One region of the Cutibacterium acnes genome, then DNA from elsewhere that is predicted to be linked to it. Evidence: riboswitches for the same ligand, from Rfam matches in the RefSeq annotation. Region 1 holds a riboswitch; the other holds the start of a gene.

Evidence for each region. A riboswitch is a leader RNA that binds a small molecule or an ion and turns the genes downstream of it on or off. The one in region 1 is predicted to bind cobalamin.
Region 2: another riboswitch for cobalamin. It lies ahead of cobO (cob(I)yrinic acid a,c-diamide adenosyltransferase); the one in region 1 lies ahead of mutA (methylmalonyl-CoA mutase small subunit).

The regions. Positions count from the first base shown of each region.
Region 1 is NZ_CP023676.1:646,926-652,328, forward strand. It holds gene CPA42_RS03260 (nucleotide sugar dehydrogenase) at 1-28, opposite strand, end outside; gene CPA42_RS13065 (serine aminopeptidase domain-containing protein) at 172-786, opposite strand; gene CPA42_RS13365 (alpha/beta hydrolase) at 756-1,097, opposite strand; cobalamin riboswitch at 1,311-1,562, shown strand; gene mutA (methylmalonyl-CoA mutase small subunit) at 1,643-3,553, shown strand; gene scpA (methylmalonyl-CoA mutase) at 3,550-5,403, shown strand, end outside.
Region 2 is NZ_CP023676.1:469,706-475,108, reverse strand. It holds gene CPA42_RS02350 (cobyrinate a,c-diamide synthase) at 1-2,408, opposite strand, end outside; gene cobO (cob(I)yrinic acid a,c-diamide adenosyltransferase) at 2,408-3,022, opposite strand; adenosylcobalamin (AdoCbl) riboswitch at 3,075-3,160, opposite strand; gene cbiT (precorrin-6Y C5,15-methyltransferase (decarboxylating) subunit CbiT) at 3,251-3,847, shown strand; gene CPA42_RS02335 (DUF4118 domain-containing protein) at 3,874-4,563, opposite strand; gene CPA42_RS02330 (energy-coupling factor ABC transporter ATP-binding protein) at 4,616-5,403, opposite strand, start outside.

The DNA.
Region 1 (5,403 bases):
AGCCCAATCCTGCAACGGCAATCTTCACGGGAGGTCCTTTCGGGGGTCCCCATGAGTTTAAGGCAGCGATGTGGCGTACGACACCAGTCACCTTTTTCCGGCCTCCGGCAACACCTCGTTGCAGGGCTCGCCGTCCAGGGTGAGCCCTGCAACGATCACTATCGCGACCGCCTAATTCCTCTTGGCCACTCGATCTACGAAGGTGACGAGGCTCGATTCCACGTCGGCACGCGACTCGGGCTCGTTGTGCACCTCGTGGCGCAGGCCGTCGTATAGGTGTAGCTCGACGTCGTGCCCGTCCCTTCGCAGGCGTTGCGCGACAGCCTGCACGCCGGTGCCGAAGTTGCCCGCAGGATCCTCGCTGCCCGCAAACAAGGCGATGGGGATCTTCGGCATCGCCGCATAGAAGCCCTCCCCGTTAGCCATGTCGTAGATGTCGGCGAAACCCTGCAGGAAGCGCGTGCTCATTTGGGCACCGAAATTATTGAACTTATCTTTGCCGTAGTCGGCAACCACGTCCCTGTTACGAGCCACCCAGCCGGTGGGGCCGTCGCCTTCGCTCAAGCGGTCAGTACATCCGTCAAACATTTGGGCGACGAGGGACTCGGGGGCGGGACCGGCCGGGTTGGTCGCCATGGCCTTCGCGAGCGCCTCGTGGTCAAGGGTGGTCTCGAGGCCGCGTAGCTGCGCCACGACGCCGCCTAGTGCTAAGCCGTCGAGGCGGGCGTTGGGGCGGGTAGCCATCGCACGGGCAATCAGGGAACCCCAACTGTGACCGAAGACCACCCAGGGTGGCCTGTCAACTGCTGCTGCAGTGTGAGCTCGTCGGAAATGACAACCTCGGCGGAGTTGTCGCCCGCGTCAGCCCACTGGCCCGACTGCATGGCGGTGCGACCGTGGCCGGCATGGTCGTCAGCGACGACGATAAAGCTCGCATCTAGCAGAGCTGAAATCATGTGCAGGTAGCGGCGTGAGTGCTCACCCAGACCGTGGATGATCTGGACGACGGCCGCCGGCGTTCCCACTGGTTCGTAAGCCCATGCCTGGATGGCGTCGCGTCTGTTGCGTGAAGTGAATTCGATTTCCTGCAATGCCATGATTGACCTCCTTGTCAGCGGCTCAGCTGTCAATAGCGGCGAGGCTAACACCTCGTGGGCCGCTGGTGAATGGCTGGTGAGTACGGGTGTCATGTCCAAAGCGGCTAACTGAGCCCAGTACCGCAGGCTCTAGCAGTTACTGCGCGGCCGTTCATCCTGCATGTGCACAATCGTGCACTTGTGACCCCGCTGCACGGAGGTGGTTGTGCGCGGCCTAGTATCGTACCTGCTGGTGCCAAGGAATCCTTCGTGGGATTTTGAGGCGGTAAGAGGGAATCCGGTGAGACTCCGGAACTGCCCCGCAGCGGTGAGTGGGAACGACATCACCATCGTCGCTTATCCGGTTCTCGAATCGGTTTGGCAGCGATCAAGCACTGGGCTTCGGTCTGGGAAGCGGTGACGTAGGACTCGTCGGCAGACGAGGTGCCCACGAGTCCGAATACCTGCCAGAGCGTGTGGTGCACTACGCGTGTACCACAGCGTCCGAGGTCTCGAGGGCCGACCGAGGTCGTCCAACCATCCACAGCGGAGCAGGAGTCTAACGAATGACTGATCCTGACAACCTCGCATCCAAGTCCGTCGAGGACAGGATGCCTGAGGAGTTGAGCCTGGCCGGGGACTTCCCGAAGGTCACCCACGAGCAGTGGGAGGAGGCGGTCCTTAAGGTTCTGAACCGGGGTCGTCCCGAGGGCAAGGAACTCAACATCGAGCAGGGAATGAAGCGCCTCGAGCCGACTACGGTCGACGGCATCCAGATCGAGCCGATGTACCGGCGTCAGGATGCCCCCGAGAAGCTCGGTGTTCCGGGCGTGCCGCCGTTCACTCGTGGTACCACGATCCGTGAAGGCGGCATGGATGCATGGGATGTCCGGGCCCTTCATGAGGATCCCGATGTCGCGTTCACTAAAAAGGCCGTTATCGCCGACCTTGAGCGTGGCGTGACGTCCCTGTGGCTGCGGGTCGGGGCTGACGCCATTAAGCCCGAGGACATTGCGGGTGACCTCAAGGATGTGTTGCTCGACCTGGCCAAGGTTGAGGTCTCTAGCCGTGATGACCAGGAGGCCGCTGCTCAGGCTCTCCTTGATGTTTACATTGAGTCCAAGATCGATGCTGACAAGCTGTCGTTTAACCTCGGTCTGGACCCCATCGGTTTTGCGGCCCTTAATGGCGGTAACCCAGACTTGTCCGGGATGGCCGAGTGGGTCAAGAAGACCGAGAATTACAAGAACTCCCGCCCCTTCGTCGTTGACGCCACGATCTACCACAACGCCGGTGCTGGCGACGTGCACGAACTCGCGTGGGCTGTCGCGACCGGCGTTGAGTACGTCCGAGCTTTCATTGAGCAGGGGCTGACAGCTGAGCAGGCCTTCGATTCCATCAACTTCCGCGTCACGGCCACCCACGACGAGTTCCTCACTATTTCCCGTCTGCGTGCCCTACGTACCTTGTGGAACCGTGTTGGCGAGGTCTTCGAGGTACCGGCTGCTAAGCGTGGTGCCCGTCAAGAAGCGGTCACCAGCTGGCGCGAGCTCACTCGCGACGATCCTTACGTCAATATCCTTCGTGGCACGATCGCAACCTTCGGTGCTGCTGTCGGTGGCGCTGAGGCGGTCACGACCTTGCCTTTCGACGCCGCTATTGGTTTACCGAAGAGTGACTTCTCTCGTCGTATCGCTCGCAACACCGGCATCATTCTCGCTGAAGAGTCGAATATTGGTCGCGCTAATGATCCAGCTGGTGGCTCCTTCTATGTCGAGGCACTCACCAAGAAGTTGGAGGATGCCGGTTGGGCCGAGTTCCAGGCCGTCGAGGCTGCTGGTGGCATGGCTGCCGCCCTCACCGGCGACCATGTCCGCACCGAGCTCGACAAGCTCAACACCGAGCGTGCCAAGCGTCTTGCCACTCGCAAGCAGCCGATTACGGCCGTCAGTGAGTTCCCGCTGCTCGATGCCAAGTCCGTCGAGACCAAACCGTATCCAGCAGCCCCGGCCCGTGAGGGTCTGGAATGGCACCGTGACGCCGAGGTCTTCGAGGCCCTCGTTGATCGCTCTGCCACTTGCCCTGAGCGTCCAAAAGTGTTCCTGGCCTGCCTGGGAACCCGCCGTGACTTTGGCCCGCGCGAGGGATTCTCCGCCCCGGTATGGCACATCGCCGGCATGGAAACCCCCGAGTGTGAGGGGGGCACCACCGAGGAGGTCGTGAAGGCCTTTAAGGAGTCTGGTGCTGATATCGCCGACCTGTGCTCGAACGCCAAGACCTACGCGGCTCAAGGTCTCGAGGTCGCCAAGGCCCTCAAGGAGGCTGGCGCCAAGCTGGTTTACCTGTCAGGTGCCTTCAAGGAATTCGGTGATGATGCCGCCGAGGCCGAGAAGGTCATCGACGGGCGCATCTACCTCGGGATGGACGTCGTGGACGTCCTGACCGCCACTCTGGACACGTTGGGAGTTGCCAAGTGACCACCCTGCCTCGTTTCGATTCCATTAACCTCGGGGATTCTTCGGTTCCCGCAGATGCGCAGGAGCAGTTCGCCAGATTGGCTGCGGCCGCCGGTGAGCAGGAGCCCTGGACCACTCCGGAGCAAATTCCGGTTGGTCACCTCTACTCCGAGGACGTCTACGGTGACATGGACTGGCTAGACACCTACGCCGGTCTGCCACCATTCACACATGGCCCGTACGCCACCATGTATGCCTTCCGGCCGTGGACGATTCGCCAGTACGCCGGATTCTCCACCGCTAAAGAGTCCAACGCGTTCTACCGTCGTAACCTGGCCGCCGGTCAGAAGGGCCTGTCGGTCGCCTTCGACCTGCCGACCCATCGCGGCTACGACTCTGACAACCCGCGTGTTCCCGGCGATGTCGGTATGGCAGGCGTGGCCGTGGACTCCATCCTGGACATGCGTGAGCTCTTTGCGGGCATCCCGCTGGACCGCATGTCGGTGTCCATGACGATGAACGGCGCAGTGCTGCCGATTCTTGCCCTGTACGTTGTTACCGCTGAGGAGCAAGGCGCCAAGCCCGAGCAGCTCGCCGGAACGATCCAGAACGACATCCTCAAGGAGTTCATGGTTCGTAACACGTACATCTATCCGCCGCTGCCTTCGATGCGGATTATCTCCGACATCTTCGCGTACACCAGCGCGAACATGCCGAAGTGGAACTCCATCTCGATCTCCGGCTACCACATGCAAGAAGCTGGCGCTACCGCCGATATCGAGATGGCCTACACTCTGGCCGACGGCGTTGATTACATTCGCGCCGGTGAGTCGGTGGGCCTACAGGTCGACCAGTTTGCGCCGCGTCTTTCCTTCTTCTGGGCCATTGGCACCAACTTCTTCATGGAGGTCGCCAAGATGCGTGCGGCCCGCATGCTGTGGGCCAAGCTGGTGCACCAGTTCAACCCGAAGAATCCGAAGTCGATGAGCTTACGCACTCACTCGCAGACCTCTGGCTGGTCGTTGACAGCCCAGGACGTTTACAACAACGTGATTCGTACTTGTGTGGAGGCCATGGGAGCCACTCAGGGACACACTCAGTCCCTGCACACGAACTCCCTCGACGAGGCCATCGCTCTGCCGACCGACTTCTCCGCCCGTATTGCTCGAAACACCCAGCTGTTCATCCAGCAGGAGTCGGGCACCTGCCGCGTTATCGATCCTTGGAGCGGCTCGGCCTACGTCGAGAAGCTTACCCTCGAGCTGGCTCGCAAGGCCTGGGCTCACATCCAGGAGGTCGAGAAGGCCGGTGGTATGGCCAAGGCCATTGAGAAGGGCATCCCGAAGATGCGCATCGAGGAAGCTGCTGCTCGTACCCAGGCTCGTATCGACTCGGGTCGTCAGCCCCTCATCGGCGTCAACAAGTACCGTCTCGACGAGGAGGAGCCCCTCGAGGTCCTCAAGGTCGACAACACTCAGGTACTCAAGGAACAGAAGGCCAAACTCGAGCAGCTGCGCGCCAACCGCGACGAGGAGGCGTGCCAGGCCGCTCTGGAGAAGATCACCTGGGCAGCTGCCAACCCGGATCCGAGTGATCCTGACCGTAACCTGCTCAAGCTGTGCATTGACGCTGGCCGCGCAGATGCGTCTGTCGGTGAGATGTCTGACGCAATGGAGAAGGTCTTCGGGCGTTACACTGCCCAGATCCGTACCATTGAAGGCGTGTACAGCAAGGCAGCCGGCAATTCTGAGTCCACTAAGAAGGTCCACGAGCTCATCAAGCAGTTTGAGGAGAAGGAAGGCCGTCGTCCGCGTATCATGATCGCGAAGATGGGCCAGGATGGTCACGACCGTGGCCAGAAGGTCGTCGCG
Region 2 (5,403 bases), 180 kb from region 1:
GTCAGATCGGAGATAGCTCGAGCGAGCTCGGCATGAATATTCGAGTCACGGACTGCGAGTCTGATCCAGGTAGGCCCGAGCCCGGGGAACGTCTCCCCCCGCCTCACAGCGAAACCACGCTCGGCAAGGGGCTGGCGTATCGAATCCCCGCTGAGAGACGATGTGTTGACCAAAACAAAGGGAGCCTCGGAGTCAACAACGCTCAGCCCGAGGCCTTTAAGCTTGTCGACGAGGTCGGCGCGGGCGGCTGGGATGTCGTCGCGTAACTGGGTCCGAAAACGTCTAGCCTCTTCGCAGGTGCACGCGATCATGGCTGCAATTGCTGGAGTCGACACCGACCATGGGGTCTGGTGAGCTGCCAACTGTGCGACGAGCTGTGAATCACCGACGACATATCCGGCCCGGATTCCAGCCAGACCGTAGGTTTTTGTCAGGGAGCGCAGGACGAGGAGGTCGTCCATATCGCTTCCAATAAGGGACTGGGACTCATCGGTGGCGTCCATGAAGGCCTCGTCCACAACGAGGACCCTTCCGGGGCGGCGCAGAGCCAGCAGGTCAGTAGCCGGGTGCAGTCTGCCAGTGGGATTCGTCGGGTTCCCGACGACGACGAGGTCGGCATCGTCGGGGACGAGGTCCGGGTCGAGGGCGAACCCATCGGACACGTTAAGGATGTGCCGACCGACGCTAATCCCGGCCGCTCTCAGAGCAGCTTCGGGCTCGGTGAACTGGGGGTGGACGACGATTGCGTGACGAGGTTCGAGGGTGGCGACCAGCGGGAAAGCCTCTGCAGCACCTGCGGTGGGCAGCACCATGTCGGTAGGAACCCCGTGCATGGCCGCCAGGGCCTCGCGACCCGGCGTGGCATCGGGGTAACGGGCCCAGTCATGCTCGGTGGAGATGATGGCGTCGCGAAGCCACTGCGGCGGCTCACTCACGCGCACGTTGACGGCCAGGTCGACCAAACCGTCGGCGATGTCACGATCCCCGTGATGGTTGAGATCGGGCTCAACGACTTGATCACCTCGGCCCTCGTGGAACTTCGTCACCTCGCTGGCAAACCACGCTGCTTGGGTGGGCTGACCGGCCCAGTGCAGGTGCAGGTAGGACGCCTGAATCGTGGGCCGGCCCAGCCCCGCCGGATCTCCCAAAGCCCCCTCGGCGCGGTCGGTGCCGTCGGGCATCGTGATGTGCCACGCCGGGTCGAGGTCGGCCAGCGGAGTCGTCGTGGTGCGGTGAAATTCGTGACCAACGACACTGATGGAGTCACGTGTAGCGACGCGGTACCCCATCGTGAGCCGCTTTGCCATGGCCGCATCCATCGGTAGCACGCCAGCCATCTCGTGCCCGTCAAGGTGACGGCACAGATACAACAACCCGGCGCACTCGGCGACAATCGGCATCCCGGCCTCAGCGTGGGACCGTACGTCGTCCCCCAGCTCCGAGTTGGTTTCCAAATCGGTGGCATGCATCTGAGGAAAGCCGCCTCCCAAATACAGTCCTTGGATGCCGTCAGGAAGGCGCCGATCCGTAAGGGGATCAACGTCGACGACCCGGAACCCTGCCGCTATCAGCATCTCGGTGGTCTCGGGGTACCGGAAGGTGAAGGCCCGTCCGGCGAACATACCCACAAGCGGCGACTCACCGAATGGATGGCCTTGCCAGCCGGCGGATTCCAGGGCAGCGGCGGGGTCCCACGGCTCGACGTCGAGGTCGGGGGCAGTAGCAGCCATATCCATAACGGCGTCAAGATCGACGTATTCGGCAATGAGGCCCCCCAGCCCGGCAACCTTGGTCGCGGAGTCTTCCCATTCCCCCGCTGGCACCAGACCGAGGTGGCGCGACGGCACAAAGATCGACTCGGTACGCGGGATCTGACCGAGCACCGGGATACCCAGTTGGGCCAAGCCCCGAGCGACTTCGGCACCGTGACGGGGTGAGGCCACCCGGTTAAGAATCGCCCCCGCAACGGTGACGTCAGGATCGAACGTCGCCAAACCAGCCACGACGGCGGCATGGGTGAGCGAAGCATGCGCGGTGTCAACGACCACGACAACCGGAGTTCGGGTCGTCGTGGCGATCTCGGCGCTGGAGCCACGGCCAGTCCCAAGCTGGCCGTCGAACAGCCCCATAACCCCCTCAATAACCGCAATATCGGCCGGATCAGGGGTGACGAAACCGTGGGCTAGCAGAGGGGCCATGAGCTCGTCACCGCACATCACGGAGTCGAGGTTGCGACCGGGACGTCCACTCGCCATCGAGTGGTATCCGGGGTCGATGTAGTCCGGTCCGACCTTGAAAGGCGCCACCGTCCGGCCACTGGCGCGAAGAGCTGCCATGAGACCGGTAGCAACAGTTGTTTTGCCACCACCCGATGCCGGGGCGGCAATAAGAATTCGTGGAAGGCGCATCACCACTCGATTCCCGCCTGGCCGCGCTGGCCAACGTCAAACGGGTGTTTGATCTTCGTCATCTCGGTGACGATATCGGCCACCTCGACAAGCGCATCCGGTGCTCGACGTCCGGTAATGACGACGTGCTGAGTTCCCGGGCGATTGACCAAAGTCTCGACGACCTCATCGACGTCGAGCCATCCCCAGTCCATTGGGTAGGTGAATTCGTCAAGGAGGTAGAAGTCGAGGGCCTCGTGCGCCAACAGATCAGACACGTGGCGCCATCCTTCCCGGGCGGCCGCCTCAGGGTTCTCCGCAGCATCAAAGGATCGTGTCCAAGACCACCCGGTACCCATCACCTCCCAGGTGACCGGCCCTCCGACGCCGATCTCCTCATGCAGCTGTCCGAGCGCCCGAAGAGCATCTTCCTCACCGACGTGCCAGCGCCCGGATTTCACGAACTGAAAGACCCCAACTCGCCATCCCTGATGCCAGGCACGCAGGGCGGTTCCCATAGCCGCCGTCGTTTTCCCCTTACCCTCACCGGTGTTAACCACCAGCACCGGGCGTAATCGCCGCTGCCTCGTGGACAGTCCGTCGTCGGGTTCGGCACTAGTGCGCGCGTGCGGCATGGATGACCTCCTTCGGGTCCGCGCCCTTGGTACCGCGGCGTTTCCGCGACTTGACTTACGGGATAGACCTGGCTTGCGCTGGGACGCTCACAGTGGCGGGACCGCTCCGGATTCGCACCGAATTCCTCCCCGCGAGTCCCCTTGATTGTGTCACACGGGCTTCGGCTCCCCCACCCCGCGTTGGCCCGGATCCGGGGGCCAGCTTGCGCACTGGCCTAGGCTTCACCCATGACCCACGATCCTGATACCTCTCTCCTCGGACGTACCCCCGGCCTGGCCGAGGAGCACTTCGCCCACGACGGGCTCATCACCAAGCACGCGGTACGAGCCGTTGCGCTGGCAGCCCTGCGGCCCATGCCTGGTCAACTGTTATGGGACCTCGGTACCGGAGCCGGGTCAATCGCGGTGGAATGGTGCCGCACTGACCCAACCTGTCGGGCGATCGGGCTGGAACGCAAGGCTGAGCGGGCCGCCAACGCACGTACTAACGCGTCCGAACTCACCCTTCCGGGCCAGTTCGACGTGATCGACGCCGATCTGGCAAAGGGACTGCCCGAGGGGCTTCCTGACCCCGACGCAGTGTTCATCGGCGGTGGAGCCACCAAGGCCCTGGTGAATCAGTGCCGGCCACGACTTCCCATCGGCGGTCGGCTCGTCGTTCACGGTGTCACTATGGAGGCCGAAATGCTAGTGGAGACCCTGCACTGTGACCTAGGCGGTGATCTCATCAGGTTCGGAGTCGAAACCGCCGATGTCATCGGTCGGTTACACGGCTGGAAGCCAGCCCGCACCGTCGTGGCGTGGACCTGGCAACGCACTGAGTGACATGCCCGGCTACCCCCACTGCGGACTCAGCTGATCTGGGAAGCGAGTAAGCAGGCAGCCCGCATCTGCTCGGCGGTGGGACGCACGTGGCGCGATGCCGCCGAGATACGGATGTAACCACCGGCCGCGGGGAAACAGATGAAGCGATCGGTTGGGAATCCCACCCGAGAGGGATCCTCCAGACCGACGTCGGTGCGCATGGCGGTGGCGTCCTGAATGACAGCTTCCCCGGAAGGTGGAGCTCCGTCCACCCAAGCTCCGGCCTCAGCCCCGACCAGACCGGCCAGACGCTGAGCAACCTCGTCACGACTCATGTCTCCCGACCTCGCGTCCAGAGCGTAGGTGACATATCCCTGTCGTCGCTCAGCCAAATCTGAGGCCGTCAGTGCCCACCGCGAAATGCCTGCGATCGCGGCACCAACGACGAAGAGCACAATCGTCACCTCGATGTCGGGACGCGAGGCGATCTTCATGCTCCGGTAGGGGTAGGTGAGGAAGAAATCGAAGCCGATGGCACTAACGACGATAACGAGGGCGTCGACCAACCACGACCCTCTCAGACAAACGATGACAATGACGAGGACGAGCACGAGGGCCGCTGCCGGAGCGACGAAGACGTCAATGAGGGCGCTCAACACCGCACACACGGCGATCGGCACGGCGACGGCGCCGACAAGCAGCGCAGCACTCGACGATGACCTGTTCATGGGGTCCATCGAACCACCGCTGCGCCCGGACTGCCAAGATCGCTGCGCAGCACTTTAACCATCAATTCGAGGGAGCTGGCGAGGGATTGTCGGACAGCATCGCCACGACGTCGTCCATCGTCCTGGGAAGGTCCCGAACACCGAGGCGCCGGGCGAGCTCGAGGGGCCACGGAAGGTGCAGGTGTGCCCGTCCCACGGTGTCGGCATCGGCAAGTAACTCGCCGATCGGTCCTTGGTGCACCTGACCGTCGACAACGACAAGGGCCTCCTGCGCCCACGCCAGAGCCAGGTCGACGTCGTGGGTAGCCATCGCCACCGTTGTTCCATGATCGCGCAGCCGATCCAGGGCCTCCAACATCTGGGTGACTCCAACCGGGTCAAGTCCGGCGGTGGGCTCATCAAGGAGCAGCAGATCCGGGCGCATGGCCACGGCACCGGCAACCGCGACCCTCTTGCGCTCACCATAGGACAGTTGATACGTGGCACGCTCAGCCAGATGACTGGCCCCGAGCAGTTCTAGGGACTCGGAGACCCGGTCACGCACCTCGTCAACTTTGAGGCCCATATTCATGGGGCCGAAGGAGACATCCTGGCTGACATCGGCGCTAAAGAGCTGGTCGTCAGGGTCTTGCAGCACAAGCTGGACGGCTCGACGGTGCTCACGAAGTTGAGCGCGCCCGTAGCTGACAACGATGTCGCCCCTCTTGACGTGACCCTTGGCGGGTTTGAGGGAACCGGACAGGCAGCGCATGAGGGTCGTCTTACCGGATCCATTAGCTCCCAGGATCGCTACGCGAACCCCGGCGCGAAAGGAGACATTAACGTCGGTCAGTACCATAGGACGGCCCG